Regions from separate parts of the Colwellia sp. KU-HH00111 genome, predicted to be linked through region 2. Evidence: riboswitches for the same ligand, from Rfam matches in the RefSeq annotation. Region 2 holds a riboswitch; the other holds the start of a gene.
What was found. A riboswitch is a leader RNA that binds a small molecule or an ion and turns the genes downstream of it on or off. The one in region 2 is predicted to bind lysine.
Positions count from the first base shown of each region.

Region 1: linked by a shared signal. The riboswitch ahead of lysC (lysine-sensitive aspartokinase 3) and the one ahead of dapA (4-hydroxy-tetrahydrodipicolinate synthase) in region 2 are both predicted to bind lysine.

Region 1 is NZ_BAABWO010000010.1:8,041-24,604, reverse strand. It holds gene ABXG98_RS16165 (glutathione peroxidase) at 169-651, shown strand; gene ABXG98_RS16160 (MarR family winged helix-turn-helix transcriptional regulator) at 668-1,117, shown strand; gene lysC (lysine-sensitive aspartokinase 3) at 1,120-2,517, opposite strand; lysine riboswitch at 2,642-2,845, opposite strand; gene ABXG98_RS16150 (ElyC/SanA/YdcF family protein) at 3,069-3,788, shown strand; gene icd (NADP-dependent isocitrate dehydrogenase) at 3,894-5,144, opposite strand; gene pntB (Re/Si-specific NAD(P)(+) transhydrogenase subunit beta) at 5,428-6,837, opposite strand; gene ABXG98_RS16135 (Re/Si-specific NAD(P)(+) transhydrogenase subunit alpha) at 6,847-8,385, opposite strand; gene ABXG98_RS16130 (DMT family transporter) at 8,560-9,432, opposite strand; gene ABXG98_RS16125 (YcgN family cysteine cluster protein) at 9,498-10,016, opposite strand; gene ABXG98_RS16120 (lytic murein transglycosylase) at 10,030-11,055, opposite strand; gene ABXG98_RS16115 (YcgL domain-containing protein) at 11,074-11,370, opposite strand; gene ABXG98_RS16110 (hypothetical protein) at 11,511-11,921, shown strand; gene rnd (ribonuclease D) at 11,911-13,065, opposite strand; gene rluB (23S rRNA pseudouridine(2605) synthase RluB) at 13,135-14,193, opposite strand; gene ABXG98_RS16095 (L-threonylcarbamoyladenylate synthase) at 14,280-14,900, opposite strand; gene rnm (RNase RNM) at 14,951-15,856, opposite strand; gene ABXG98_RS16085 (anthranilate synthase component 1) at 16,262-16,564, shown strand, end outside.
Region 2 is NZ_BAABWO010000001.1:292,690-309,253, reverse strand. It holds gene ABXG98_RS01245 (TonB-dependent receptor) at 1-921, shown strand, start outside; gene ABXG98_RS01240 (hypothetical protein) at 996-1,148, opposite strand; gene ABXG98_RS01235 (M14 family metallopeptidase) at 1,299-2,402, opposite strand; gene ABXG98_RS01230 (glutamate-cysteine ligase family protein) at 2,399-3,880, opposite strand; gene ABXG98_RS01225 (class I SAM-dependent methyltransferase) at 4,018-4,581, opposite strand; gene ABXG98_RS01220 (HAD family hydrolase) at 4,616-5,083, opposite strand; gene ABXG98_RS01215 (TonB-dependent receptor) at 5,271-7,763, opposite strand; gene ABXG98_RS01210 (hypothetical protein) at 7,855-8,190, opposite strand; gene ABXG98_RS01205 (succinylglutamate desuccinylase/aspartoacylase family protein) at 8,245-9,399, opposite strand; gene ABXG98_RS01200 (PLP-dependent decarboxylase) at 9,499-10,725, opposite strand; gene ABXG98_RS01195 (2,3,4,5-tetrahydropyridine-2,6-dicarboxylate N-succinyltransferase) at 10,761-11,510, opposite strand; partial or broken gene dapA (4-hydroxy-tetrahydrodipicolinate synthase) at 11,570-12,448, opposite strand; lysine riboswitch at 12,614-12,869, opposite strand; gene ABXG98_RS01185 (methyltransferase) at 13,031-14,083, shown strand; gene ABXG98_RS01180 (sensor histidine kinase) at 14,132-15,760, shown strand; gene arcA (two-component system response regulator ArcA) at 15,877-16,564, shown strand, end outside.

The DNA.
Region 1 (16,564 bases), on a different contig from region 2:
TATAAACTCTATGAAATTAGGTTGTGCACAATTTAATTTTTAGCAACTTAGTTTTTATTTGCATTCCAGCATAAAACACCACTGGAATGACAATCTATTGATAGCGCTGTGAATAACAGCTTATTAATAAAAATATAATGAGAAGGTGTTCTCATCTGAGGAAATATAATGAGTCATGACATATACCAGTTTTCTGCCAAAGATAGCAGCGGCGAAACTATAGAATTAGCTAGCTATAAAAACAAAGTGATGTTAATTGTTAATACCGCCAGTGATTGTGGGTTTACGCCACAATATGAAGGCTTGCAAACGCTTTATCAAAAACATCAAGCACAAGGTTTTGAGGTGCTTGCTTTTCCTTGCAATCAGTTTAAACAGCAGGAAAAAGGCAGTAATGAAGACATTAAACAATTTTGTGATTTGCGCTTTAACATTACATTTCCATTGTTTGGCAAAATAGAAGTAAATGGCGATAATAGTCATCCACTCTTTACCTTTTTAAAATCTCAAGCACCTGGCTTACTTGGTTCAACGGGGATAAAATGGAATTTCACTAAGTTTTTAGTGAATAAAGAAGGTAACGTCATTAAACGTTACGCCCCAACAACAAAGCCAGCAGCTATTGAAGCTGATATTGAGAAGCTTTTATAAACGATGGTCATAATTTATGCCTAATAATGATAATTTGAAATTAGAAAACCAATTGTGCTTTAGGCTTTATAGCCTGACAAAATTGATGAATCGTCATTATAGCCCGGTATTAAAACAACTGGGCTTGACCTATTCACAATATTTGGTGATGTTGGTGTTATGGGAACATAATAACACTCGCTCGGTTGTTTCAGTTAAACACCTTGGTGACAAACTTGATCTCGACTCTGGCACCTTATCACCGTTATTGAAACGATTAGAAAAACAAGATTTGCTAAGTCGGGTGCGTAATAGTAACGACGAACGTAGTGTTGAAATAAAACTAACTCAAGCGGGCTGCCAGTTAAAAGCACAAGCAATTAACATTCCTGCACAGATGTTTTCTGTTACAGGAATGTCGATTGATGATTTGCAAGGTTTAACGACTCAGTTAGACACCTTGTTAACAACAATGAAAACCCGTTAATGCTATACAAATAATGCACTATGCAGCTTTTCAACAACATGGTTGGCATCTTGCTCGTCAACTAAAAAGCATAAGTTATTGGCACTTGCTCCATGACATATTAAACGAATGTTGGTGTCATTAATTGTTTGAAAAATACTTTGCCCTATGCCTTTTGCAGAGTCTAAACCATTACCAATCACCGCAACCAATGACAATCCGTGCTCTACTGACACTTCACATAGTTGCTCCAACTCTTGCACCACAGTTGAGGTTAACAACGACTGAGTTGAGTCACTCGGGTTATCAAAGGTCAGTGCAACACTGATTTCGCTGGTGGTGATCAAATCAACACTCAGCTCATGCTTAGCTAAAATGCCAAAAACTTGGGCCAAAAATCCACTGGCATGTAGCATGGCTGGGCTTTTAACGGTAACTAAGGTTTGCTCTCGTCTTAACGCAATTGAGCGATAGGTAGGGTTTGAGGCTACTTTTTGTTTAATTTGGGTGCCACCTTTTTCTGGCTCTTTACTTGAGCCGACAAACACCGGAATATTGCGTCGCATTGCCGGTATTAATGTGGCTGGGTGCAATATTTTAGCGCCGAAAGTCGCCATTTCCGCGGCTTCACCAAAGCTGATTTCTTTAATGGCACGTGCTTGCTCAGTAATGCGAGGATCTGTGGTAAAAATACCAACTACATCGGTCCAAATGGCTAGGTTTTGTGCATTAAGTGCTTCAGCAAGCAAAGCCGCGCTATAGTCTGAGCCTCCTCGGCCTAAAGTGGTGGTTTCGCCTAAACCATCTTCACCAATAAAACCTTGGGTGACCAGTACTTGTTGGCTCAATTTAGGCACTAACAATTGATTACACGCCAAGGCCAACTGTTCAACATCAACCACGGCTTTGCCATACAAGCTATTGGTTTTCATCACTTGTTGCACATTAAAATAAGCGCCATTAACATCAATAGACTGTAATACTTGGGCAAATATTCTTGAGCTAAGTTGCTCGCCAAACGCAAGAATAGCATCACTTTGTTTAACGCTGTGTTGCTGCGACTGGTTTAATGCCAAAGTTGCTAGCTGATCAAGTAAGTTATCAATTTCGGTGTTTAAAGCCTGTTCAACTGAAGATGTTAAATGCTGGGTAATGTTGAGTTGAATTACTCGAATAGCTGCAATAATTTGGTTTTGCTCTTCAAGTGAAATATTTGCTTGGCTTAAACGAACTAGATGGTTGGTTACACCGGCACTCGCTGACACAACCACTAAGCGATTACGGGTATCGTTTTTAATAATATGAGCACAGCGCAACATTGCTGGAAAGTCAGCAACACTAGTGCCGCCAAATTTGGCCACACTCATAGCTAAATTTTGATTAGGTTGTTCAGAGGATTGAGATTGTGCTTGTTGAAACATGGTTATTCTTCCTAAGTGCTATGATTTAATAAGTATCATTGGCGAATTAATACAGGAAGAGCATGACTGAGCAGTTTGGCAGGCTAACGTATTTTAATACATTTATACGCGCAATATAACTTTTTCAGCCAGAAGCTCTCCACCTTTACCTTTTCAGGTATAAAATACGGTGACAGCCCTAAGGATTCAGCCTTAGTGACCGAGTATTAACAGCCACATTGCTAATACTCTCGGCGATAAACTCCCTCAATAACGCTTATCGGAATGTGGTTCCTAATACCCTTGGGTATCACGTTATTTACCTAGTTATCGCTCCTCTTCTGGTGTTACTTAATAGAGTGTTCAAACACATAATTGAGTAACTGCTCTATTAAACCTTAAATGAACAAAAATTGCAATAGACTTTTAGACGGCTAATATGCTTTATTTGAATATCCTGATTTCATTACATAAATTGTTATAAACTTTGATATAGTATTGATACTATCCCACTATAATTATTCAATGTAATGGATTTATTTTTACTTAAAAAAATCATTTCAGTGTTTGTTATGCCAATTAATATTGTGCTGATTTTATTACTTTTGTCGGTGCTTTTTTTTCGAAAACGCCCTCATATCAGTTTTAAGTGCTTACTTTCTGCGCTAGTGTTATTGGTTGCTTCATCAATACCGGCATTGTCTGATCGTGTTATGGTTAGTATTGAAGATAATTACCCTGCTTACTCCCCTACTAACAAACGTGTCGATTATATTGTAGCGTTAGGTGGTTGGCATCAAGGTAACGAAGCATTGCCGGTAACAAGTCAATTAAATTCAGACTCATTGCAGCGCTTGGTTGAGGTATTGAGAATTCATAAGCTTCACCCTAACGCTAAAATAATCACTTCCGGCCATCACAATACTGATCCTACTTCTCACGCGCAAAAAATGAAACAAGCGTTAGTATTATTAGGTATTCCTAAACAAAAAATAATTACTGAAAACTTCCCTAAAGACACAGAAGAAGAAGCACAATTAATTGCCCCTAGAGTTTTTGGCACCAACATTGTGTTAGTGACTAATGCCAATCATATGCCTAGAGCAATGCTGTACTTTCAAGACCAAGGTGTTGAGCCAGTTGCAGCGCCGGTGGGGCATTGGGTTAAAAATATTAATAGCGAGAAAAACTGGAGCTACTATGTGCCTAATAGTAACAAACTACAGCAAACAACCAATGCTTGGCATGAAAGTCTAGGCCGGCTAGTGCAGTGGCTAAAACGACTGCTCTGATAAATATTTACGCCTATGTTAACGTATTAAAAAAGCGATAAAAAAAGCCAGTGTAATTATATATTACGCTGGCTTTTTTGATGTAATTACAACAAGCAATAATGCTTACATATGGTCAATAATACAATCGCCAAACTCTGAACACGTCACTAAGGTTGCATCATCCATTAAGCGCTCAAAATCGTATGTAACGGTTTTTGCACCTATTGCTCCTGACATGCCTTTTAGTAGTAAATCTGCCGCTTCTACCCAGCCCATATGACGTAACATCATTTCTGCCGATAAAATAACAGAGCCTGGGTTCACTTTATTTTTACCTGCATACTTAGGCGCTGTACCATGAGTCGCTTCAAAAATAGCTACTTCATCGTTTAAATTAGCTCCTGGGGCAATACCAATACCACCCACTTGTGCTGCAAGCGCATCAGACAGGTAATCACCATTTAAATTAAGCGTGGCAATAACACTGTACTCAGCAGGACGAAGTAATATTTGTTGTAACATCGCATCAGCAATAACATCTTTAATAATTATTTCTTTGCCTGTTTTTGGGTGTTTAATACGACACCATGGGCCACCATCAATTAATTCGGCACCAAACTCTTCACAAGCTAGCTCATAACCCCAATCTTTAAAAGCACCTTCAGTAAACTTCATGATATTACCTTTGTGTACTAAGGTTACTGAATCTCGGTTGTTATCAATGGCATATTGAATTGCTTGGCGCACTAAGCGTTGCGTGCCTTCTTTAGAAACAGGTTTGATACCAATACCGCAATTTTCGGTAAAGCGCATCTTAGTAACGCCCATTTCTTCAGTAAGGAAAGAAATGACTTTTTTAGCGCTTTCTGAGTCTGCTTGGTACTCAATACCAGCATAAATATCTTCGGTATTTTCTCGGAAAATGACCATGTCAACTTCAGACGGTTTTTTCACTGGGCTCGGTACGCCAGTAAACCACTGCACCGGTCTTTGACAAACATATAAATCTAATATTTGGCGTAAAGCAACATTTAACGAGCGCATGCCACCACCTACAGGTGTGGTTAATGGCCCTTTTATGCCTACTTTGTATTCTTTAAACATTTCTAAAGTTTCATCAGGCAGCCAGGTTTCTGAATCGTAAACTTGGGTTGCTTTTTCACCTGCGTAAACTTCCATCCAAGCAATTTTTTTCTCTTTGCCATAAGCTTTATTAACAGCGGCATCAACAACTTTGATCATAGGAGGCGTTACGTCTACACCTATACCATCACCTTCAATAAAGGGGACAATAGGATTATTAGGTACCACTAATTTACCATTAGCTATCGTGATTTTGTCACCAGAACTGGGAATTGAGATTTTACTTGTCATAAAGCGCTCTCCTAATTGGAAGAATAGACATCGAACAATGCCTTTAAATTATATTAAAGAAACGAAATGATAAATCAATTGATATTCATAATAAATATGAATTTTATTAACCTAGCTTAATTTCTCGATGCTGTGATTTAAACGCTGATTTAAACTAAAGTAAAGTAAAAAGAGTAATTACACTAATTATTTAGCTGTAATGTTGAGTATTCTGCTAGTGAATAGTAGTTAAAAAGGTTGAGTGCCTCACCCAACCTTTTTAACTGCTCATAAACGCGTTAAGTTATAATGCTCTGAAAATCTGTTCCGTTGTTTCTTTTGCATCACCAAATAGCATTTGTGAGTTTTCTTTAAAGAATAGTGGGTTTTGCACCCCTGCATAACCTGTATTCATAGAGCGTTTAAACACAACCACCTCTTTAGCATTCCATACCTCTAACACCGGCATTCCGGCAATAGGGCTGTTTGGATCATCATTGGCAGCAGGGTTTACGGTATCATTAGCACCAATAACTAGTACCACATCAGTTTCGCTAAAGTCATCATTGATTTCTTCCATGCCCAACACAATATCATAAGGAACTTTCGCTTCGGCTAATAGCACGTTCATATGCCCAGGCAAACGCCCAGCAACAGGATGAATAGCAAAACGTACTTTAATTCCTTTATTGATTAGCTGTTGAGTGAGTTCATAAACTGGGTATTGCGCTTGTGCTACCGCCATACCATAACCTGGCGCTATAATTACTGATTTTGCGCCACGTAATAAGTCGGCAACACCTTCGGCATTAACTTCTCTGTGCTCACCATAGTCTTTGTCTTCATCAACAACTACTTCCGTACCAAAACCACCGGCAATAACACTGATAAATGACCGGTTCATCGCTTTACACATAATATAAGATAATATAGCCCCTGATGAGCCAACTAGTGCACCGGTAATAATGAGTAAATCATTACTTAACATAAAGCCTGCCGCAGCTGCAGCCCAGCCTGAATATGAGTTAAGCATTGACACTACCACTGGCATATCCGCACCACCAATAGAAGCAACTAAATGCCATCCGAATACTAATGCCACTACCGTCATAATATATAAGGCTGGACTTGCACCGCCATTATTAACAAAACCTAGCAGTAGAAAAAAGCTAAAAATACCCGCTGCAAGGTTCATTTTATGGCGATGAGGTAACATCAAAGCACTTGAATCAATCATGCCGCTTAATTTACCAAAGGCAACAATAGAGCCAGTAAATGTTACTGCGCCAATGAAAATGCCAAGGAATATTTCGGTTAAGTGGATATTCATCGCTGTTTGTTGTGTTGCGGTTAATACCAAGCTGTGATCAGCATCATAAAAGCTGTTAAAGCCAACTAATACCGCCGCTAAACCTACAAAACTATGTAAAATAGCAACCAGCTCTGGCATTTGGGTCATTTCAACTTTGTTGGCTAATTTAAGCCCAATGCCCGAACCTATCACCATAGCAATGATAATAACAAACACATTAGACACTCTCGGGTCAATGATGGTTGTTAGTAAGGCAATTGCCATACCTATCATGCCAAAGAGGTTGCCTCTTTTTGCTGTTTCTTGTTTGCTTAAACCCGCCAAACTAAAAATAAAAAATACCGCGGCTACTACGTATGCTGCGCTGATAAATCCGTTAGACGCTATCTGTGTTGATTCCATACGACTCCCCTACTTACTAAACATTTTTAACATACGACTCGTCACTTTAAAGCCGCCAACAATATTTATTGTGGCCACCAAAGTTGCTAAGGCTGCAAGCACTTGCACCAAGGTATTGTCAGAGCCTATTTGTAATAACGCGCCAACAACAATAATCCCTGAAATGGCATTTGTTACACTCATTAAAGGTGTGTGCAGCGAGTGGCTGACATTCCATACCACGTAGTAACCAATCACACAGGCTAAAACAAATACGGTAAAATGCGTAATAAAATCAGCAGGTGCAACACTGGCAACCCAGCCAAATAGTGCTAACCCTGCGGCCATAAAGGCATATTTTTTAGTGGGTGATTTAGGCTCTTCTGCCACTTTTTCAGCGGGTTTTGTCTCGGCTTTTTGTGCGGGTGCAGGCGCAGCACTGACTTGAATAGGTGGTGGCGGAAAGGTGATTTCATCGCCATTCACTACCGTCATATTGCGCACAACAACATCATCAAAATCAATATTGAGCGTGCCATCTTTGGTCTTGCAAAGTAACTTAGCTAAGTTAACAAGGTTATTAGAGTAAAGTTGCGATGCTTGATTGGGTAATCGAGAAACTAAATCGGTGTAACCAATGACTTTAACATCGTGCGCATTGTTTACTTTACCTGCAATGGTGCATTCACAGTTGCCACCACCACCAGCCGCTAAATCAACAATAACACTTCCAGGTTTCATTGATTCAACCATTTTTTCGGTAATAAGCTTAGGCGCAGGTTTTCCAGGAATCATTGCCGTGGTAATAATAATATCAACATCTTTGGCTTGCTCGGCAAATAGTGCCATTTCTGCTTCAATAAATGCTTTGCTCATTTCTTTGGCGTAACCATCACCAGAGCCGGTATCTTCAGGCTCTTGATAATCAAGCTCAAGAAACTCTGCGCCCATACTTTCAATTTGCTCTTTTACCTCTGGGCGAGTGTCAAATGCGCGAACAATAGCACCCAAACTACTGGCGGTGCCAATAGCAGCAAGGCCAGCAACCCCTGCCCCAATAATCATAATCTTAGCTGGTGGCATTTTACCAGCGGCAGTAATTTGTCCGGTAAAAAATCGGCCAAAATGATGTGATGCTTCAATTACTGCACGATAACCTGCAATGTTTGCCATTGAGCTTAGTGCGTCCATTGACTGCGAACGTGTCATCCGTGGCACCATTTCCATGGCTAAGGTGGTGATTGATTTTTGGCGTAATGCTTCAAGTAAATCTGGACTTTGTGCCGGTGCAATAAAACTAATGAGAGTTGCACCATCATTCATTAATTCAACTTCGTCTAATGTAGGTGCGTTAACTTTGAAAATAATGTCACTTTGCCAGCATTGTTTCTTAGGAACAACTTCTGCACTGCTCTGGCTGTATTCTTCGTCGGTAAAGCTTGCTTTAGTACCTGCACCTTTTTGTACTTGTACGCTAAAGCCTAGTTTTAATAATGCGCTAGTCGCGCTTGGGGAGCCTGCAACACGGTTTTCACCCTTTAGCGACTCTTTTGGAATGCCAATGATCATAAAACACCTTTAAACAGTTGATAAAAAAGACTAACTGTTTAATGTTTTACCACTTATCGTTGCAATTTTAAACATACATTTTAAAATAAACTGATCTTTACCAGCTAATCAAATAATTACTAATAACATTTACTTAAATTATCCTTTACATTCATCAATACAATGGCTGTTTTTTTACCTTCCTTTGCTCACCGACCATGTTTCAAAAAGTGCAGCGCTGATCACCAACAATCCGCCAATAACGGTCAGTATATTGACCCGTTCATTTAATAATAAAAAGGCAAGCACACCGCCATACAAGGGCTGTAAACATGAAATCAACCCAGCTGTGGTTGCAGACAAATGTCGTAACGATGAGGCAAATAGCGCATGTGGCATCGCAGTGAAAACAATGCCAACTAACAAAATCAATAGCCAATCTTGCTGTGTTACATCCATCGGGGGTACTTCAACCCATAAACCCAACATAAGAAAAGCAATGAGGGTTTGATACAACATAGTATGCGGCCCTGAGTAGTGACTAAAGTAGTTTTTGTGCAGTATATTACGCAATGAAAAGAAAAACGCCGAAAGCACACCTGTCGCTATTCCTAAAGTGGCTTGGTTACCCAAATTAATTTCAGGAATAAGTAAGAAAATACCAATTAATACAATAATGGCAACCGCGATGTCTTTGATTTTAGGTTTTCTGCTGACTTTCGCGCGATTTAATAACGGCTCAAGAAAAACAGTAATCACTGGGTAGGTAAAAAAAGCAATAATACCCACCGTTACTCCTGCCATTTGCATACCAGCAAAATAAGTGACCCAGTGAACACCTACCACCATCCCTAACAATATCGCAACACCATAATCTTTAGCACTAGCAAGCGTAATTCGTTTTTTTTGTAGCGTTAATAATGTCAATAACACCATTGCTGCAACGCCAGTGCGGTATACGGTAATATCTAGCGCGGTTAACCCTATCAGTTTTGAGAATAACGCCGTGCCGCCAAAAAGCAGTACTGATGTGTGCAAAAACAAAAGACTTTGTTGCTGTACGTTCATAGTATGATCTTATCGTGTTTATTTTTTAAGGGTAAATATCAGTAGGGATGTCAATAACCGTTGTGTTAGTCAATATCATTTAGGGGCCAGCTAACAATGTAATCTTCAAAATCTTCTAGTGCTATATCATCATCCTTAATGATTTTGCCGCGTACTGACATACCCGCCTTGTGCATGGCCGATTTTTTGCCTTTATGCAACAACGGGTGCCAAGATGGTATACCTCGCCCTTCTTGCAAACGTCGGTAAGTGCAGCTTGGCGGCATGAAGAAAACATCAGCTAAATTATCTTGAGTTAATTGTACGCAGTCAGGCACTAATGTTGTTCTTTTGTCATACTGACTGCATTGGCAGGATTTTTCGTTAAGTAAATAACAGGCGATATTGGAATACAATACTTCTTCACCCTCGTTTAGGTGATCTGTGGGTTGTAGTTCACTTTGTTCATCCGTTGCTTCATCGTCGATAAATTTATTTAGGCAACATTTAGCACAGCCATCACATAATGATTCCCATTCACTTCGCGACATTTGTGCTAACGTTTTACGTTGCCAAAAAGGCGCATCTGTTTGTTGTTCTGTCATAGTAATGCTCTTTTTAGTTAATAGGTGGAAACTTGATGCGATCAGATAAGTGACCAACTGAGCTAACAAAGTAATATGATAAATTCCAATGCATTAAACTTTTGTAATTATCATAGGCTAAATAAGCACGCCCTTTTTCACCATCAGGAAAAACCAACGCTGCTTTAATATCAACATTAGGAAGGTTAGTTCCATCGGTACGGCGAACGCCTAATGCTTGCCACTGTGCCAATGTTTTTTCTCTATTGTCCCAAGCTTTTAACCAGTTTTTTCGGCTGCCAGTATTTTTTGGAATGGCTAATGATCGATCAAATTCTGTTGGTAATCTCACCTGACGTCCCCAAGTTAAATCATCATTCCAACCTTCTTTTTGTAAGTAATTAGCCATTGAAGCAAAAATATCGACTTGGTTATGCCAAATATCCTTTTTACCATCGCCGTCGCCATCAACGGCGTAAGCTAAAAAAGAAGTAGGCATAAATTGATTTTGCCCCATTGCGCCAGCCCATGAGCCCTTCATATCATTAATGCTGATATGGCCTTGTTCTAAAATAGTTAATGCTGCCCATAATTGCTTTTTAAAAAAGCTTTCTCTGCGTCCTTCATAAGCAAGGGTTGAAAGTGCAGAAACAACGTTATAGCCGCCGGTAAATTTACCAAAATTAGTTTCTAACCCCCACAAAGCAACAATAAATCGTGGTTGTACTCCGTAGTTATCGCCTATTTCAGTTAAAATACCTTGGTGCTCCTTGTAAAGAGAACGCGCCTTTTTGACTTTCCAACTAGGTACTCGTTTAGGTAAATAGCCTTCTAAGGTTTCTACTTTCTCTGGTTGTTTTCGATCCGCTTTGACCGCACGTTTATGAAATTTCACTTTAGCAAAACTTGTTTCAATTAAATTTTGACTGAATCCTTGCGTCAATGCTTCTTTTTTCAACTCTGCAATATATTGATTAAATCCGCTTTCACTTAGCTCTTTTGCTTTTAAGCTCTTAAAAGGCAATAAGATCACACTAATAACGGCAACGCCTGCCGCAATTTGTTTAATGTTCATAAATCAAACTCCTTTTTCAGCTTGTTTTTGTTTATCTATGGCTGCTTTATGTTGTTTTAGTAAGTTTTCTGGTGGCGGTGGTAATTGTAGATAATAACCTTGTGCATCCAAGCTAGTTTTTACTTTAGCTAAATCAGCAAATGCAAGTTTGTCTTTGGTTGCAAGGTTTGTGATAGTCACTAACACGGGCGTGCCAAAGCTCAGCATGAGTTGCTCAGGAACAGCTGAAAAATCATCTCGGTTTTTTACAAACAGGTAAGTTTGGTCTTTTTTGGTACTTTTATAAATGGCACATAGCATAATGGGGACCTATGGGATTATTAGTTATTTGATGTTTACCACCAAAATAAATGAATGATTAATATATCACGCACTGTGAATGATATGCGATAATATACACTTAAATATCATAACTTTTTTAACGCATTTTAGGTAAACCAATGAAAGCTCCGTTATACAATGAAATTCTCGACATTTGCCAACAGATTGCTAATGCATCCGCTAAAGATAATGATGAGGCTAGAGCGCAGGCTTGTAAAGATTTACAAAAGCTCTGTGCTACTCATCAAGGCACTCCAAAAGATCACCCACTGCAATGGGAAGCGTTAGCAGACTTCACCGAAGATGGTGACTTAGCGATGGATATTTATGAGATAGGGCTGAGCACAGCACAGCATTTAAAACTAGAGGTGTTCACTGCATCTATTTACTTAGCAATGGCACAAAGACAGCAAGAATTTGAGCAAACAGAAAAAGCTAAGACGTATGCTCAACAAGCAGAAACTGCCAGTGAGCAAATAGACGATGATGAGTTAAAACAAGAAATTAAAGCGTTTTTAGCTACGCTGTAAAGTTGTTATTAGCAAAATGCTTTAAGCTCTGTCCAAAGAGTTCATTACGCCATCCGTGCAAAATATCAGGGTGATTGCCGGTTTCACGACTTAAATGTTTAGCGTCATTCAAATCAAAATGCCAAGTTAGAAACTGATTGATTTGTTTTTTTGAGGCTAAATTTTCAATGGCCAAGTCGTGTTTTTCTCCTATGGTTATAATCAGATCTTTCACCTTTTTAAAGATTTGTTTGTAACCAGGGTATTCATCTAATCGTTGTATCTTTTGTGGATAATCCGCCTCATTAACTTGTGAGGCTTGTTTTATGACTGCAAGCATATCTTTACCTCTGTGGCGAATATCAAGCACTTCAGCACCATCAATTTTGTTCATTGCTGATAAGCTTTGCGGATTATATTTTGCTACGGCCATCAAGGTATTTTCTTTGACAACAAAACCAAGCGGCAAGTCACGTTTTTTTGCTTGCTGATAACGCCACTTCGCTAAGTATTGCAAAGTATTTAATTGTTTAGGATTTAATCGCCAGGCCAATTTGATTTGGCGATAAAGCTGATTTTCGTCTATGGGACTAAACTTTCGTTCAATTAATACTTGTGACTCTTGCTCTGCATAGCCTAAAAAGCCAGCTTCAGTGATTTCAGCTAATAGCTTAGGGTAAATAGCAAATAAGTGTTCTACATCAGCACTTGCATAAGTCAGTTGTTTTTGCGTAAGCGGCCTTTTAGTCCAATCGGTTCGTGATTCAGACTTATCTAATGTAATACCGGTAAAATGCTCCACCATAGCGGCATACCCCATAGATAAACCATATCCTAAAAATGACATCATAATTTGGCTATCAATTAGGTTTACTGGCTTACAATTTGCGGACGTTAAAAACACTTCTAAATCTTCAGAGCAAGCATGCAGTACTTTAGTAATCGCATTATCGGTTAATAACTGCCAAAAAGGACTTAAATCTTCAATAGCAATGGGGTCAATGAGTGCTAATTGCTCACCATCAAATATTTGCAACAATCCCAATTTAGGATAAAGCGTGCGGGTACGAACAAATTCAGTATCTATGGCTAAAACCTTTGCAGTGCTGTATTGCTGGCAAAGCATTTGTAAACTGTTAAAATCTTCAATTAGTTGATACTGCATATATATTCTTTATTTCATCCCGCTAAATATTGATAAACTCTCGCTCGTTGGCATTTGTGGTATTTAGAGCTATCGTCTTCTGCGTCTAGTCGATTGCTGATGGCGTTGTTGATGTTTTTTTACTGACCGACGAATACGGCGACTTTTAGCGTTATCCATTGCTTTTTCATCAACCTTCACTTTTGATTGAGTTTCAGCATCAAGTTGAACTAATTTGCGGTAGTAGTTGACTTCTTTTAAGCCTAACTCAGTCCAGCCACCTAACGGTAATTGACGCTGCATTTGCATATCGCCGTATCGTACTCGGATTAAACGGCTCACTTGAACTTCTTGGCTTTCCCATAAACGACGCACTTCTCGGTTACGCCCTTCTGAAAGTACCACATGAAACCAATGGTTACGTCCTTCACCACCACGGTAAGTAATTTTTTGAAAACGTGCCGGACCATCTTCTAACTTAACGCCAGCTCGCAGTCTTTGCAGCATTGCTTCATCAATTTCTCCAAACACCCGTACCGCGTATTCACGCTCAACTTTTTGTGAGGGGTGCATTAAGCGATTGGCGAGTTCACCGTCGGTGGTGAACAATAACATGCCCGAGGTGTTAATATCTAAGCGCCCTACTGCAACCCAACGCCCTGATTCAAGCGGTGGCAGTCGGTCAAATACGGTAGGACGTCCTTCTGGATCTTTGCGGGTACACATTTCACCTTCAGGCTTGTTGTACATTAAAACACGGCAGATATCTTCAGCTTGAGCAGTTAATTTAACGTTATGACCATCTATGCGGATTTGTTCGCTGCCATCAATTCTGTCGCCTAAAAACGCTGTTTTACCATCAACACTGACACGGCCTTGACTGATCAGCGTTTCTATTTCACGGCGAGAGCCTTTCCCCGCTCTTGCTAGCACTTTTTGTAATTTTTCAGAGTCTTTCACTTTAGCTTTTTGAAAATCGACTTTGACTTCTGGCTCTAGCGGTTTTTTGCCTTTATTTTGGCCGGGTTTACTTTGGCCCTTTTTAACCGCAGATTTTCCCCCAGTCCCTCGGTTACCATACTTGTTACTTGCTGGTTTTACATCTTTAGCAGTATTCTTACCTTTGGGTGTTTTGTTGTCTTGTGACATAGTTTGTACTCTGTAACGTCAGTAGCAGTTCCCTAGAAACTAACTTCTGGCTCATTTTTATAATCGAAACACTGGATGACACAGTATTATTCAAACGGCGAAGGATCACCTTCACCTACACGAATGATTTCAATATCATCATTAGAAAAGTCAATCACGGTGGTAGGATGTTCTCCTAAATTGCCGCCATGAATAATTAAATCGACCTGATGCTCTAACAAATCGCGAATATGTTCTGGATCGCATTCTGTCATACTTTCACCAGGCATGATCAAACTGGTAGACATTATAGGCTCACCGAGTTCAGCCAACAAGGCTTGGCAAATATTATTATCGGGTACCCGAATACCAATGGTTTTCTTTTTTGGGTTTAATAGCCTTTTCGGCACTTCTTTAGAGCCTTTAAAAATAAAAGTATAGGCCCCGGGAGTTGTTGCTTTCAATAACCTATATGCACTGTTATCAATTCGTGTGTATTCTGACAGTTGTGATAAATCTTGGCACACTAAAGTAAAATTGTGCGCTTTGTCTATATCGCGGATCTGACAAATTCGCTCCAATGCTTTTTTATCGCCTAGATGACAACCTAAGGCGTAACCTGAATCGGTTGGGTAAACAATAACGCCGCCCTGATTGATGATAGCTACGGCTTGTTTCATCAATCGCCCTTGAGGATTGTCTGGGTGTACATAAAAGAACTGACTCATGATAATTTCCTTTTGATTGCAAGGCTAGGCCTTCGCTAAGAGCATCTCTACTAAGACCAAAGTGTCCAAATAGGTTTTGCACCATCAGGTAACGTCAAGTGACGCCCTAAATCTGACCATTTATTGGGATGATGAAAGTCAGAACCCATTGATGCATGCAAATCATATTCTAAACAGTAGTTTAGCATTGTTTGGCGTTGTTGTGGATTCATTTGCGGTAAAACTACTTCTAAACCATCTCCCTGACTTTCTTTAAAGTGAACAATTAGTCGTCTTAACCACTTCGCTGACAAATCATATCGAATGGGATGCGCCATCACGGCACTACCGCCAGCAGCCTGTATTGCTGTAACCGCTTGAGCTATCGAACACCAATTAGGCTTTACATAAGCGGCTTGGGTATTACGGCCTTTTTTTCCTAAATAATTATCGAATGCCTTTTGTAGTGTAGCAACATGGCCTTGTTGATAGAGAACTTTAGCAAAATGAGCGCGAGTAATAGAGCCTTCTCCCGCCAGTTTTTTAGCATCGTGGTAGGCATCAGCAAAGCCACACTTTGCCAATTTTTCACCTATGGTAATGGCTCTTTGCTCACGCGCTTGTTGTTGGCTAGCAATGAGTTGCACTATGGCTTCACTGTTAACATCAAAGTTTAAACCAACAATATGAATTTCAAACCCCTGCCATGCTGTAGAGATTTCAATGCCTGAAATTAATTTAATTGGAACTTTTTTTTCCAATATATAATCTTGCGCTATATCAAAACCTGCAACCGTGTCATGATCTGTAATTGACAATACGGCAATTTGGTAATTAACCGCCCTATCTATTAAGGTTTGCGGCGATAAACTGCCATCTGAGCAATGGGTATGACAGTGCAAGTCAATACGACCATGAGAAACGCCATCGCGCTTTTCAATAATAAAGGGGAAATCAGTGGTTGACAGCAACGCCATAATATTGTCTTCTATAGGGACTTTCTCGTGAGTATGCTTAGTTTTTAACAATACTCGGTGAAACATAACGACAAGTTTACTGACAAGAGCAAAACAATGATACTAGCAAAGCAATTTAATTTAACTTCTAACCAACATCGTTGGTGGTGGCATAACTCTACTTAAGTGGGTTGTGATAATTGCGTGTATCTTGCTAAAAGCTAACAATAAAGAGCTAAAGCAGATAAAAAACAAATTTCAAAAACCCGCTAACCTTAGCGGGTTTTTACGTTTTAACTGACTGATTTTGACAACAAATAATAGAGAAAATACAATGAATAAAACAAGAACATGGTTTCTTTGGTGGCTTCAGCCAATTTATGCCGGATGACAATTTTTTAATTTACCCATTTCAAGAAGAAACCCATGACACAAGATACTCAAACGACAGCAAGCGTATGCACCTTAACGGACAGTGCCAATTATCAAAGTGACCCGTTAAGTGTTTATCAATTACTTTGCCATAATAAAGAAAATAACTTACTGCTAGAATCAGCAGAAATCGATCAAAAGCACTTATTAAAGAGTTTATTACTCACTGATGCCGCGTTAAAAATAGTATGCTCTGGTAATACTGTGACCTTTAATGCGCTAACAATCAATGGTCAAGCGGCATTGCAATTTGCCGTTGCTCAGTTACAACCCCACGCGCAATTAACCCTATCTGAG
Region 2 (16,564 bases):
CAGTTAAACTGGAGTGATAACCAGCAGTGGGATATGACATTAGGTTTGCGCTACGAGCAATTTGAAAGTAGTGATGGCTATTACAGCATAATAAACAGTGACACTAGTGCGCTTGAATTAGTCAATGCACCTAGCGTTGAATACAACAAAACATCGCCTAAATTAACGCTAGGTTACTACCCTAACGATAACTGGCTGATTCGCTACTCGGTAGCTAAAGCGTACCGTTTTCCTATTGTTGAAGAGCTATTTCGCCAATACCAAGCCTATAATAGTATTAATGAGTCTAACCCTAACTTAGCACCTGAAGATGGTTTTCATCAAAACTTAATGATTAACAGAGAATTACCTTCGGGCTATGTGCGTGTTAATTTATTTTATGACCAAATCAAAGATGCCATTGAATCACAAAGCACCACTATTGTTGGCGGAATAAACGACGGAACGAGTCTGAGTACGTTTGTGCCATTAGATAAGACGGAAACCAAGGGGGCTGAATTTATTTTAAATCAAACGGACCTATTAACCGATGGGCTAGATTTACGTTTTAATATGACCTATACCCACGCACGCATTGTCAAGAATGCGCCAAACCCAGAGTGGCAAGGCAATATCTACCCGCGTATGCCTAAATGGCGTGCAAATATACTGTCAACCTATGCATTGACCGAAGATTGGAATATCAGCTTCAATGCCCAGTATGCCAGCGACGTACATTCGAGACTACAAAATGACGATAACGTGGATAATGTTTATGGCGCAGCAGACAGTTACTTACTGTTTGGTATCAAAAGCCAATATATTATTAACGACAATTTAAAAGCAAGTATTGGTATTGACAATATCACCAATGAACTCGCTTACATTGCTCACCCATGGCCTCGTCGTACCGCTTATTTCAATATATCGTATCAGCTATAATAAACGAAAATGCCCAATTCATTACACTGAGTGAATTGGGCATTGATATTAAATCCTAGCGATTTCAGTGTTAATTAACGAAGTATATTAAACCAACCCATTAACATAGGTAAAAGCGGTAAGGCTACCAACGCAGCTATCGCTAATAAAATTTGGCCTGCGCCTGTACTATCTTTAAATTCTTCATTGTTCGGTGAGGTATTGTTTGATGAGATATTGTTCGACATGGTAAAAACTTCCAACTACATTTTCAAAATATGGCGCGCATTTTACTCCCAAATACATTGCTTGGATAGTTTTGTTTGATCTATATCAAGTATAAATATTCTGTATATCAAAAAGTGATCAATAAAAGCTTCAGAAACTCATCGTTATGCTTATTCGGTTTCAAAAGTGGCATAAAACAGACAGTCATTGGTAGCGATACTTTGATCAGTAGTTGCCATGAAAATTTGCAGTGACTGTTTGGTAAAGATACGACCATTTTCCAAGCTCAACATATTGGCAACTTGTTCTTGACCTTGCTCATTTTTAGCAGTCAGCGGCAAACGCCCTTCACCGCCATACCAACCAATAAACTCCCCTGCGGGGGTCAGTTGATTATTTAATTGCTCAGCGTCAGCACGCAGGGTTACATCTGCGGTTGGTAAATGGTTATGACCAAATGCAACACTCACATGGGGTAACAACTCAACTCGGCAAGGGTGCTGATGAATATCCACTTGACGGGCACGTCGATCAAAAATATTCGCTTGAGAAACAAATTTTGATAAACCGGCATAGGCTAACTGATGTGATTGTATTTGCTCTGCCCCACCGCATTCAATTGTGACAATCGGTGCTGAAAAATCTTGCTCCATAATAGCGCCAAATCGCAAACCAGTTAAGATGACCTTATTGGTAAATAATGAGATTAAATCAAGGGTTTTAGGTTTATCATTAATTGCAACACCAAAGGCAGGACTTAAGCCAGAGGTATTATGCAAGTCAATTACCGCTTCAGGTGCCACAGCATTGACCGCGTGTTTAATTTGTTCGGCTCTATGAATAATATCAGTATTTTCTAAAAAACCTATTTCCGTTGTAGCGTTTTCCCCAACCGTTTTGACTAGGGCTTTGGGTGTGCTTTTATTGCTAATATCTGTAGCGCTGGTGAAGAAACGATTTAAGTCTTGCCCTTCATTTAAATAACGATGAGAAAATTCAGGTAATAGCTGTGCTGCTTCGGTATTACAAACAATGACACGAATATTAACTTCAGGCTTACGCCGTTTTTTCAACCAGCGATGCAAGGCAATAAACCCTGAAGGTTCATTACCATGAATTAAAGTGGTCATAACTCGGGTTTGACTGGTGTGATGACCTTGAATGTCAAAAACACATAGCCCTCTGAGTTGACGCAGAAATGCTAGCGGTGTATCTGGTATATTCAATAAATCCGCTTCACTATAGTAATGAATCTGATTAACAAAAGCGTTCATCGCCAACATTGCTCCCATTCACTCAGCGGTAGCCCTGATAACTGATTTTGATAATACATTGCCAACATCTTCTCACAGGCTTTGTCATTAGATAAGGTGTTACGTAAGTGTTTTAATGTTTGTTTGGCCCAACTGCCACCAGTAATATTAGCCGCTAACCTTTGTTTAATTATGGTTAAATATTTATCTCGCTCTTCTCTATCGACACCTAACGAAGTTAACCCATCATTAGCGACTAACAGCATATCTTCAATAATACTTCTTATAGGGACTTCTACAGGTTTATTTTGATAGTTTTGCGGCCACAAAATAGTGGCGTCTAAGCCGTTTTTTGCCGCACGATAAAAATTATAATGAGCAAATTGGAATGGTATGCGAGACAGGTATTGCTCTATGCGAGGAGCTAAACCAACCGCCATACCAATAGTAAAAGCAGCATTTGCTGCCATATCTAAAGCGGAAGGCCCCGCAGGCAGTGCCCTAAATTCAATACGTATATGGCCTTTGCCTGCAGGAGAATATATTGGTCGGTTCCACGGCCAAGTTGTTCCCATATGAAAGTCTAATTCGGCTAGCTCTGGGTTTTCACCGGGTTTAAGTGTTTTTGCTTCAAACAGCTCAGGCATAATAGGTTGGTATAAATTTACCGTCTCTGAAAACAGCTCCCATGCACCTTTTCTAACCCAGCCATGTCCAAAAGTGACTCGTGCAGGCTCACGCCAATTATTATTGTCAGGTATGCGATTATCGGTAGATTGCTTAAATAATGCGATTCGGGTTTCATCCCAAGCGCAATTTCCTAAAAAAACACCTGAATTGGCAGCAATTGCCAGCGACATCGGCAAGGTTAATTGTGCGGCATTGAAAATATCAGCAAATTTATCTTTAGCCGTCATTAAATGTACTTGAAACGAGGTATTTGCCCCCTCAGCACACACTTGTGAGGTATGAAAGTTTATTGGTTCATCGCCATCTATTTTAATGTGAAAAGGCGCACCGCGTAACTTACTTAGCTCTCTTGCAAGTAATTTATAGCGACCTAAATTGGTCATATAGTCATTAGATAAATGTTGTTCTTGCAATGTTGGTAATATGCCAATTGCCACAGGTCGAGCGCCAAGCTTGGCGGCTTCGGTGTTTAAATGCACAAACTTAGTGATGATTTCTTGAGTTAACTTGCTAAAAGGCTTGCCTTTGGCTTTTACTGCTTGCAAGTTTAACTCTATATTATACTTGTTTAGCTCTGCTTGAAATTGGTTATCGTCAAGCAAGCTCAGTAACTCTAAGTTCACTGGACTCACTTGTTGTTGTGCATCCATCAGGTATATTTCTAACTCTGCACCAATGTATAATTCACCCGTGTCAAAGTCAGGTTGGGTCATAACCTTGTTTAATTGATCAAGCTGATCATGAATACGATGATTAAATTCATCATAAGCATCGGCTGTAAAGTCCTGCTCTGTTATCTCACGTCCCATAGTGTCCTCTCTAAGCAATTACCGAGATTAAAAGCTACACTCATAGTATAAGTAGATTATTAAACAGGCAAATTTTCTATGGTTCTAGTTTACTGATCATTGCGCTAGGTCATCATTATGATCCTGTTGCAATGATCCTAACAGTTGGGTTTTATCGCGATAATTTGTGCAATAGCTTGCTGTGTACCGATATGTTCTGAAGTATTTACAACCCCTTCAAAATGGTGCTCTATGATCCAATCAGAGAAAATATCGACCAACTCTCCAGACTTAAGAAGAAAGTTTGGGTTTTTAGGTCGCCCAAATTGCGCTTGTTGTTCAGTGAAGGTTTCATAGATAATGATTCCGCCCGGCTTAATAGATGCTTTAATTTGTTCAAACAATGGCCGATGTAGATAACGAAACACCATAATTGCACTGAAGCATTTTCCTTTTAGTGGCTCTGTATTAGATTGTTCAAAATCAATGTTCCAACACTTTGCTAATTGTTGCTGAACTGCGTCCAGCTGATTTAATGATTGTTCAATATTTTTTAGTGGCTCGCTATTAACATCAGCAAAAGTAACGTTAATACCATTTTCAATCAAATATAAGCCATTTCGCCCGTTACCACAGGCAAGATCTAGAACAGGCGTTTGCTCATCTACTTTTAAGACGTGAATGGAGGGTAGGTATTTTTCTAATAAGGCTGAGTGTTGCATCTTACCTGTTCTTTTATAATGAAAAGCGTATTAATTAGTACAATTCGCTCAAGTGTTTTATTACTTTAACATTATCAGGCAATGGCACAGTATTATTTTTTGTAACCCAGATTGGTTGAATACCAGCAGCAATTGCAGGCTTTATATCTTTATCGAAATTATCCCCCACCATGGCCACATTAGCAGGTGCTATTTTCAAGTTAGCTAAAATAGTATTAAGAAAATCAGGCGTACCTTTTGATAAGCCTATATTCGCTTTACAAAAATAACCTGAGATGAATTGATTTAAACCGACACGAACAAATGCTTTTTTAATTTCCAACTCTGTTGAATCTGCTGCGCCAGTAGCGATATATATTTTAGCACTTTCAGACAACGCTGCTAACGCTTCTTTAGCGCCAGCTACTGCTTGCACTGTTTCCCATTCACACATTTTTCCTTTAGCATCAGGGAAGTCGACCATCAAGGTATCACCCCAGTCAAAAAGATAGACGTTTATCATTAAAACTCCTTGTAATCATTGACCTATAGAATACTTCATTTTTAGTATTATTCATCAACAAAACAAGTGCTATTTCTAACCGAGTTACCGTGCATTTATGGGCTGTATAATTAGTCACTATTGTGGATGATAAATGGGCGGAGCAAATTGATCCGCCCATTTTGCTAGTTAGAATAACACATCAAATTTAAAAACTGCCGCGTATACCAATACTAAAATTACGTCCTGGCAATGGCGAAACATCTTTTAAGAATGAGGAATGCACTTTTGCCACTTCATCGGTTAAATTATTACCCTTAGCATAAACCACTAAGTCATTACCAAAACCATCAATATAATAATTCATGTTTACGTCTAGTAAAGTGTAGCTATTGGTTTTGGTTTCTAACGAGGCAATATTATCTTGCTCAAAATAGTGATTTACACTGAACTCACCATCGTAATTACTGCCTTGATATTGCAAAACACTACCAATACGCATTGGTGGGGTTCTGGGTAAATATCCGCCATCAGACAATTGTGCGTTAATATAATCCCCGAAGATACTAACTTTAAAAGGCGCAGATATTTGGTAGACAACTTCAGCTTCAAGCCCATACATGTCAACATTGTCTTGTTGATACACTAAAATGGGTAAGCCTTCTTCTTCTATAGCTGTCTCATCTTCCGCATCATGATCATGTTCAGTTTCATAAATCAAGCCAGTATCTTGCTGATAATAATAATCTTCAACATGATTATAAAATGCACTGATGACAAAACCAAAGTCACCTTCAAACTTACGCCATGTTAAATCTAAACTGTAAGATGTTTCGATTTCAGGCTTTTGCCAAGATGATTCTACATGCACTTCATCACCTTCTTGTTCAAGTGAGTAGAGTGCCCCCACTTCAAAGGTGTTGGTACCAATATGTGGACCAAATGAAAATAGCTCTGCTGCGGAAGGGGCTCGTTGCGATGCAGCTACTGAAATACCTAAGTTATAGCCTGTTTGATAATTCCAAACCAAACCTGCAGAAGCACTTACTGGGGTGAAATTTTGCTTACCAAAAGAAACCGCTTCTTCGTGTTCATCATGCTCTGCTTCGTGTTCGCTCTCATGGCCTTCGTCATGTTCAAAAGCCGACAGATCCATTCCATCACCTTTTTCAGTAATGCTAACTCGCTCTACCCTCGCACCCAGTTGCAGTAAAACACTATCAAAATGTTTTTCTTCTAACCACGCAAAAGCAAAACTTTCTGTTGTAGAAGGAGGTGAAAAGGCTTCGTCTCCTATCGCCTCAAAATCTGAATGTTTATAATGGAGCGTCCAAGCGCCTTGCCATCCATTCACTTCTTGGTGGTATAAGTCTGTTTTAATTTCAGTACTTTCATTTGTAAATGTGGTGCCAACAGCGCCATTTTCAATTTCTTGATGTTGATAATCGGTATAAGCGACTTTAGCAGCTAGCTGATTAATAAACGCATGATCAAAATTCACTTCACTTAGCAGCTGAATTCTATCTTGTCTCATTTCAGCTTGAGTTCCCTCTTCGTGCTCTTCTTCATGCTCATCTTCATGGCCGGCTTCATCATGCTCTTCTTCATCATCATGGCTGTGCCCAGGAATACCATAATCACGGCTCATTTTGCCATATGAGAAACCGATAAATCCTTGATCAAATAAGTAACTAGAACCCAAGGTGAAACCATTCGACTTTGATGCAGAATTGGCTAAATGGCTCGGTGTTTCTTCATGATCTTCCTCATGCTCTTCGCCTTCTTCATGTTCCTCTTCTTCATGAGCATGGGCATCGAAATCACTTGGTAAACGATAATCACCTGCATCTCGCCAAAAGCCATCTAAATGCACCGCAACGTTTTCATTGCCTGTTTGCATAGAAAAAGAACCCTGCTTCTCTTCAGAAACATCGTTATACTGTAACAACCATTCCGCTATAGTATCACTTGAAGTAGGTACACGGTTATCAACCACGTTCACTACCCCACCAATTGCGCCACTACCATAGAATAAAGTGGCTGGGCCTCGTAATACTTCAATTTGTGTTGCGGTACTTGTTTCTGCTGATACCGCATGATCAGCACCTACACGTGACGCATCGCCAGCGTCTAAGCCATTTTGGGTGATTAACACTCTAGGCCCATCTAAACCACGAATGATAGGGCTACTGGTAACTGAACCATAAAAATTAGAATGCACTCCCACTTCATTTTTTAAGGTTTCCCCTAAAGTAGAAGCTTGTTTAAGTTTTAAATCGTCACCTGACAGTACGTTAACGGGCAGAGCTGACTCAATAGTTGAAGTATGTAACGGTGTCGCGTATACATCTAACACCTCTAATACTGAAGGTGATAGCCTAATAGTGACATTAGAGATATCCGTTTGACCAAGGGTAATGTATTGATTATTGTGTGCGTAGTTTTTAGCCGTAGTATGCAATTCTATACTACCTGCTCGTAAGCCTGAAAGGGTGAAATTTCCTGCTTCGTTAGTGGTAAAAATTTGATCTGTGCCATTAATATTAACGACTGCAGAATGAACGGGTTGTCCTTTTTGATCAACAACTTTTCCCGATATTGTTTGTGCTAACGCTACCGAGCTATAACTAAGTGCCGTGACAAGCGCGCTTAATGTCAAAGTAGCCGAAAGCTTCTTTGATAAAAAAGAATGAATATACATGTATGTTTCCAATAAAATATAATTTTGTTTGTCAGCAGCACGTTTAAGTTTACAAACTTAACCGTGCTCTGCATCTAATTGAGATAACAACTTATGGAAGCAAAGGAGGCGCTCTTAATTGTGGCTGAACATAGTCTCTGCTCTTAACCTCGACAGAGGTAACTGTTTGAAGACTAATAAAATGACTAGTTACTGCAAACAATTGAATTTGTGGTAATTCAGGTGGGGTATCTAACCCTTGATGACATAAATAGCATTCTATCTGTTCAACATTTGTGCCTTGCTCAATTAAATGATCAGCGTGAACAAGCGTTGAGGCGAAAAATAGCAGCAAAAAAACCATGAGTGCTCGCGCGTTCATGGTGGTAATTGGAGTTGCAACTTTTTTATGAAGAGTAAAAAAGCCTATAGGAGCAGATAATGTCATAATGATTGTGATAATATAACATTACAATATCTTCTTCAAGGGATATTCTATTGACTATAACTCAAAATAATCGGTGAATACCTTATATAGTTCAGTTCCTTGGTTAACACTCGCAGAAGCAAAATGCAGTATTGGCAGCACTTGCCTGTCTAAACTAATAAGGTGCAGAGGGTCGCCTACTTCATGCTGATCATTGTGTTCACTAGCACAGTAATTATCCATTCGTAAAATACGTGCTAATGGCTCCCCTACTGGCAAGGGTTTGCCAAATTCAGCCAAATAATCAACCATGCCGCCCATGGGGGCATATAAAGCACGATAATTCTTAAGGTAACAGGCATAACGGATCATTTTTTGTGGTAAAAATGCTTGGCCTTTTTGTGGTGTTACAACCCCTTTGTGTTGTAAATAACTTAAAATCCCTAAAGCATCGTGGTGAGCAACCGCTAAATCAATTTGCTCTTGTGAGCCCAGCTCCACGGTAAAACTTTCTTTGGTAAAAACCCCTTCCCCCATAACAAAATTTCGTCCCTGCGCTTGAAAGGCTTGTTGTAAATGCCACCAAGGACAAAAAGTTGACTCATCCATGGCGCCATCAAACTCATTAGGTATTAAAATAGTATGAGGAATATCAAAATAGCTAGCACTGGCTTTAGCATACTCTGGGCAATATAAGTGCTTGCTAGAAATAGGGCCGGTATGAAGATCAAGTACTAGGTCAGCTTGATGCGCCATATGCTGAAGTTGGTAGGCAATGCGCTGGCCTGTGGTTAACCCCCATATATTATGATCGAGTTTTTGTTCAATTTGCGCTAATAATAACTGTTGAAACTTCAGCTGTATTTCATCCTCGGTCGCATCAATATTTTGCTCAGCAAACGGTGCAATAACGGTTTCATCAAAGTGATACATTCGGTTCCAGTTCACCCCAGTGATGGGATCAAAACGCCCTAACGTATATTCACCGTTTTTATGATTACACGCTACCGGGTTAGCATAGGGAACCAAGGTGATATTCCCTTGAATATCACAATCCTTCAACAATTCAAGCAATTGAAAAATAACGGCATTACCTTGAACTTCTGCGCCGTGCATATTCGCTTGTATGTAGACATTTGGGGCTTTTGGTTGTGCATCAGTTTGCTGACACTCAAACGAGTACACCGGCACAGTTAGCTTTGCACCACTGGCCATTTCACCCACATGCATAACACGTTTGTTAAATGTGTTGCTATTAAAGGATGTATTTTTAGATGCACTGTGCTTAAAGGTATTCATAAATTCTCCAGTGTTGTAATCTAGACGCGCTTAAGCGAGATAAGTGCTAGCAGGTTGAGCCGCTCTTACTTCAACTAATTTGCCATTATCAATAACATATTCCGCAGCCAACTGATGACATAAAAAGAATGGCATACTTTCAGTAAAGCCATAGGCACCACAGTAGCCAAATACGACTTGATCACCCACGTCAATATCTTGAGGTAAAGGTAACTGCCCTAATTTATCCATACTAGTACACAAAGGTCCATGAATATCGAATGCTTGCTCGGCGGCATTCGATTGTCTCAGCAAGGTCACAGGAAAAGGTTGGTCTGTTATCGCCGGGCGAATAATATGATTGATACCCGCGGCCAATACTAATTGCGCTTGCTGATAATTAATTTTTCTATCAATGACAGGGACAACATAATAACCACACTCTGCCACAGCAAAACGGCCAAGCTCTAACCAAAGCTCATTTACGCCGGCTTGTGCCTTAATATCAGCTAAGTCCGTTATAATTTGTTGCCACGACAAGGTGTTGCCATCACCAAGGTAGTCGATACCCAAACCGCCGCCTAAGTCGAGGATTTTTAACTCCATACCGATATCATCTGCCAGCTTGGTTAATGGCATCACCATTTGCCCCCAAAGTGAGTACATTTTTTCATTACTGAGCATATTGCCCCATTGAAAAATATGTAAACCACAAATATCTAGGGCTGGATAATCACTAACCCGAATGCTTTGCCATTCTTGGGTTGATAGTCCAAATGGCGTTAAACTATTTCCTCCTAAGGGGTTTTTTTCACCTTCAGGCCATTGCAATTGCACCCTAAGCAGTACTGTGGGTGTATCTTTAATGACTTGCTCACACACCACCTCATTCAACCAAATGAGTTGATTGATGCTTTCTACTACAAAAGTACGAACTCCCTTTGCTATAAAGGCTTCTAGTTGTTTTTTTGATTTGGCTGGGCCGGTATTTAATACCCGTGCTGGACTGATCCCCTGTGCTAATACTTGGTGTAATTCACCTGAGCTAGCAACATCAAAATTAAATCCTTCACTGTCAAGCGTTTGAATAATTTTAGACAAGGGATTAGCTTTCACAGCAAACCAGAGTTTAATGACATCTTGCTGTTGTAGTTGTTTAAGGTGCTTTTTTAACGCATCCAATTGATAAACAAAATACCCTTGCTCATCGTTGGGCGACTCATGAGCAAGCAAGGTAGTTTCGATACTGGTATCAAACCAAGTGGGTTTAGTGGTCATAATTTACTTCTATTCATTTAAAGGTAGCAAGGTGCTTATCTTAAGATTGATTCTAACTCAAGTGACGCATCACTTTGCTCATCGCGATATTTAACAATCAAGGCACAGGCCATGTTTAAACCTTGAGCTTGTGCCCATGCACCCTTTATAGGACGAGTGCCCGGAACAACCACAGCCCGTTCAGGAATTTCAGCCCCTTTTTCACGCATGACTTGATTCACACAATCATAAACAGGCACTGATTTAGACAATGAAACTCCTGGAGCTAACACAGCACCTTTTTTAACAACAATACCTTCTACCACAACAACACCCGCACTTAAGAAAGCGTCGTCTTCAATAATTACCGGACTTGCACCAATAGGCTCTAATACCCCACCAATTTGCACTGCTGCTGATACATGCACATTACGGCCAACTTGTGCACATGAACCAATTAAGGCGTGACTATCTACCATAGTTCCGCTATCCACATACGCACCCACATTAATATAAGCCGGTGGCATAATAATGACCCCCTCAGCTACATAAGCACCTGCTCGAACAGAGGAACCACCTGGCACTAAGCGTACACCATCTTCCGGTGTAAATTGACGAGCGGGTAGATTTTCTTTATCAACAAAACCTTGATAGTTGCCGTCAAAGCTTACATTTTTACCCGCTTTAAAAGCCGCTAAAATGCCTTGTTTTACCTCAACATTAGCGTGCCAATGTCCATTTTCGTCTTGATTTGCTGCACGTAATGCGCCGGTTTCCAACTGTGCTAATACATCTTGCCAGTTCATGCTATATTCCTATTTGTAAGATTAGTGTTATGAAAAGAAGTGTGATTAGCCTGAGCTAACCATTGATTTATTTGTTCATTGCACGCTAATAGTAAGGTGCTATCAGTTACCTCCAAATGTGTTAACGGTGGGCGTAACATTGAAGATTGAATGGTGTTTTGCTGCTGCATTAATACTTTAACCGGAATGGGATTAGCCGCACTAAATAACGCGTCCACCGCATCATGCCATACCCCAAGCAAGCCCTGTGTTTGCCCAGCTAAACATCGCTGCACGTAACAATGGGTTGCTTGTGGCCAGGCATTAGCACAAACCGACACTAATCCTCGTGCTCCTGCTGGTACTAAATAAGGCAGCATCGCATCTTCACCGCTGTACAACTCAATATTGGGGCATTGTTTGCGGTAATTAAGAAATTTATTTAAATCTCCACTGGCTTCTTTCATCGCCCAGCAGTTAGGATGATTTTGCAACGTTTTTAAGGTTTCAATCGGGATTTCAATACCGCTGCGAGATGGCACGTTATATAACATACAGGGAAATTCAGCCGCATCTAACAAAGCATTAAACCATTGAGTTTGACCAACGACTCCGGGTTTGGCATATAAAGGGGTTGCCAGTAAAAAACTGTCAATAGCTAAGCCATTACAACGTTTTATCCAGTTTACTTGTGCGACTAAATTATAACCACCAACTGCAACCATCAAAGGCACATCTAGCTGGAGGTCACAAACAAACTCAACGATACTTAGCTGCTCTTCACTGGTCAAGGCTAAACCTTCACCTGTACTACCCAATAATAACAACCCATTACCGGCAGCAGCTTGTGCTTTGGCAAGTTGTTTTAAACTGGTAAAGTCAATCTCTGAATTTTCTAAAAATGGCGTCACTAATGCGGTCCACAACGGGTAGGCACAAAGACGGTTTTCAGCCGGCACTTGCGTGTCTAGGCTGCAAGATATATTAGTAGTGGATGATTTTATATTCATTACTCTCGAACTCATTAAAACCTGCATTAGGCAGATTAGTTCAGAGAGCTTGTAGGCATTTACGTTGAGCCGAGCAATCACCGTAAGTCATAGGTGTATACTGGCTGATATGCAAAGGCCAGAAGCTCTCCACTCAATTACTAAACAACCTTAGGTCAGTTAGTAACAGTGACAATCGTTGGGATTCAGCCCACATTGATAAGAAATATCTCTCATCAAAAACGACCGACAACAACTTCATCAAATAAGTTATTGCCTCGGCGTTAATCCCCCTCATTATCATTAGCAGAGTTTGATCTCTGGGTTTTGATTTAGTTTAACTAAGTCAAAACAATGATAACTACCTGGTTAACGCTCCTCTTCTGACCCCTTTAAAATCTTATGGCATAGCACCACAAGATTAGAATTAGGGACGGGGTTATTTAAACATTTTCCACGCTTTTTTGTCAATGTGGAAAAATTCTAATTGTTGAATTGAATGGCTATCTAGTAGAATAGTATCTTCTATCTTATTCATCGTTGTTTCTTTTTATGTCTATATCCTTGTCAAATGTTAGCCAACTATTGTTACGCAATGACACATTACTATCTGCCAAAACCCCATTATTTATTAACTTAATGGCAGATGGATTTATTGAACATTATTTGTCAGATAATTCTAACGCCAAAATAAGTTGTTATAACACCAATTATATTGACCATCAGGCACTAAAAAAACAATATAACAACAGAATAACGTCAAGCTTCACCAGTGAATATCATACTGAACTAACACATGACTTAGTCGTGATTAATTTCCCTAAAAGTAAAGGTGAACTCGCATTCACCTTGGCAATGATTGCACCATTTTTAGATATCGACGCTAAAATCTTTCTGGTTGGAGAAAAAAAAGGGGGGGTACAGTCTAGCCCTAAATTAACTCAAGCTTTTCTTAACAATTGTCAAAAAGTCGATGCTGCACGTCATTGCTTGTTGTTCGTGGGAATAGTCAAAGCGGAAAGTTTAAATAAAGCTTTCATCCTTAATGACTGGTTCGAAAAATATCAACTTAGTGTTGGGGGTATAACACTTACCATAGCTTCATTACCTGGTGTCTTTAGCCAAAAGAAACTAGATGTTGGTACTGCCTTATTGTTAGAAAACTTACCTAGGGTGATGAAAGGCAAGGTGTTAGATTTTGGTTGTGGCGCTGGTGTGATCAGCTGTTTTATCGGAAAAAAATTCGCTGATACTGAACTATGTTTACTTGATGTCAGTGCGCTTGCCATAGCGTCAGCAAAGAAAACCTTAGCATTGAACCACATACCTGGGCATGTATTTGCTTCAAATAGCTTATCTGAGGTATCCGAAAAATATCAACATGTCGTATCTAACCCTCCTTTTCATCAAGGCACAAAAACCAGTTATCTAGCCAGTGAAGAATTTCTGCGCGGTATAAAACCACATCTGCAGCACAACGGAAATATCACCATTGTTGCTAATAGTTTTTTACAATACTTACCGATAATGCAGCAACATATTGGCAATAGTCGCAGTTTGCTCAGCAAACAAGGTTTCAGTATTTACTACGCAGATCGTAAATAATAGCGAGCCAAACTTGATAAAGTTACTTTTTTCAGCGATGGTTATCTGATGAATACAATAAAAAAATTAATGTCTAATCGTCGGTATTTACTGACGAGTATTTTCAGCGTTTCCTTTTTAGTGCTAATAATCATCTTAGCCACTATTATTTATCTGGTTGAAGCAAAAGAAAAAATAAATTTAGAAACTAACACCACGGCTTGGGCAAACTCTTTAGCGCACACCAGCGTGAATTATTTATTAGACAATGATAACAACGCACCAAGAGAACTTAATACGCTATTGAAGCAAATAATCACACCAAGTTTTATTAATTATATCCATATATACAAAATCGATAATGCCGATGTAACTCAGTATTTTACAGGTTTTAATAAAAGCATGTATTATCCTTCCATCGCCGATAAAATTGATCAAATTGCACCATTATCGACACTTCAATATCAAACGGACTATGCTGAACTTATTGTTAATATAATGCATAACGAACAAACCATAGGTTATTTATATATTCAATCAAGCACCAAACACATAACTGATTATCGTCGGTTACTCTATTTTACTGGCGTGCTGTTGTTGTTATTAGGCTTAGCTTTAGCTTTATTGTTAGCCGTTGTTATTCAAAGAAGAATAAGTAAGCCTATTGCAACTATCGTGGGTGCTTTACAGACAATTGCGCAAAAAAAAGACTATCAAGCACGAATTCAGCCACTGCCTATTATTGAATTAGATATTCTTGCTAGAAATATCAATATATTACTAGCAAGAACTGAAAAGTACCTACAGAAAAAAGACGAGAATCACCAACAAGCATTACAACAAAATAATCACTTAGCCGAAAAATTACAGGCAAGAACAGACGCCTTAAAAGAATCAAACCAAGAGCTACTATTAACCCTAGAAAAATTGCACCAGTTTCAAGGTCAATTAGTTGAAACCGAAAAAATGGCCTCACTCGGGGATATGGTTGCCGGTATTGCTCATGAAGTAAACACCCCTATTGGTTTGGGAATTACCGCTTCAACACTGTTAAGCGATAGTCATAGTGAAATAAAACAAGCTTTTGAAAACAAGACGTTAAAATCAAGCCAGTTGAAAAAATTCTTAATTCAAGGTGAAGAAAATATTGCTATTATTTACCGAAACTTAGAACGCTCTGCGCAGTTAATTTCAAGCTTTAAGAAAGTTGCCGTTGATCAATCAACTGCCGATAATCGTGTGTTTAATGTAAAAGAACTCATAGAAGAGGTGATGCTTACTTTGCAAGCAAAACTCAATGAAGAGCAAGTAGTAATCACCATAGATTGTCCAGAAAATCTTGTCATTGAAAGTAAGCCTGGCCCTATTAACCAAATTTTAATCAACCTTATTTTAAATTCCATTATTCACGGTTTTGAGCATAAACCAGCTGGCGCAATCAATATCTCTGTCATGCATTTAAGTGATCAACTTCACCTTTGTTATCAAGATGATGGTGAAGGTATGGATGAAAATATCAAAGCAAAAGTGTTTGAGCCTTTTACCACTACAAAACGCGGCAGTGGTGGTAGCGGTCTTGGCTTACATTTAGTTTACAACTTGGTCAACCAAGCATTAAATGGGCATATAGAATTTGAAAGCAGCGCTGGACAAGGTACAACATTCAATGTCACCTTCCCTGTTTTTTTAGTGCCATAACAATAAATTATTAGAACTTTACACATTATATACGCAATATAATTGTTATTTAATTAAGACTTAGTTACCATAGTTAACCAGATGTTAATTACTATAATAAAAACACCGGAAATAGTATGGAAAATTATCAAATTCTTATTGTAGAAGATGAAGACGTTACTCGTTTTAGTTTACGTAATTTATTTGAAGCAGAAGGATATGATGTCTATGAAGCTATTGATGGTGATACTATGACCTCAATACTTGCTAAGCAAGACATTAACCTTGTGATAATGGATATTAACCTCCCAGGAAAAAACGGCTTATTGCTTGGTAGAGAGCTTGCCAGTAATAAAAATTTAGGTTTAATATTTTTAACTGGGCGTGACAGCGATATTGATAAAATTTTAGGGCTAGAAATTGGTGCCGATGATTATTTAACCAAACCCTTTAATCCTAGGGAATTAACTATTAGAGCGAGAAATATTCTCAGTCGTATCGGTCAAAACCCATCTGAAACAGAAGAAGAGCAAGCCATAGTTAGCTTTAATCAATGGACACTCAATGGCAACTCTCGTGAAATGACCAGTCCAAGTGGTGAAATCATTCCAATCCCACGCGGTGAATACCGTGCGTTACGCTTATTAATTAAAAATCAAGGTAACATCATCTCAAGACAAGCATTAATTAAAGAAATGACGGGACGAGATTTACGCAGCAATGACAGAACGGTAGATGTCACAATCAGAAGATTACGTAAACACTTTGAATCTGACACTAATACGCCAGAATTAATTAACACCATCCATGGTGAAGGTTATCGAT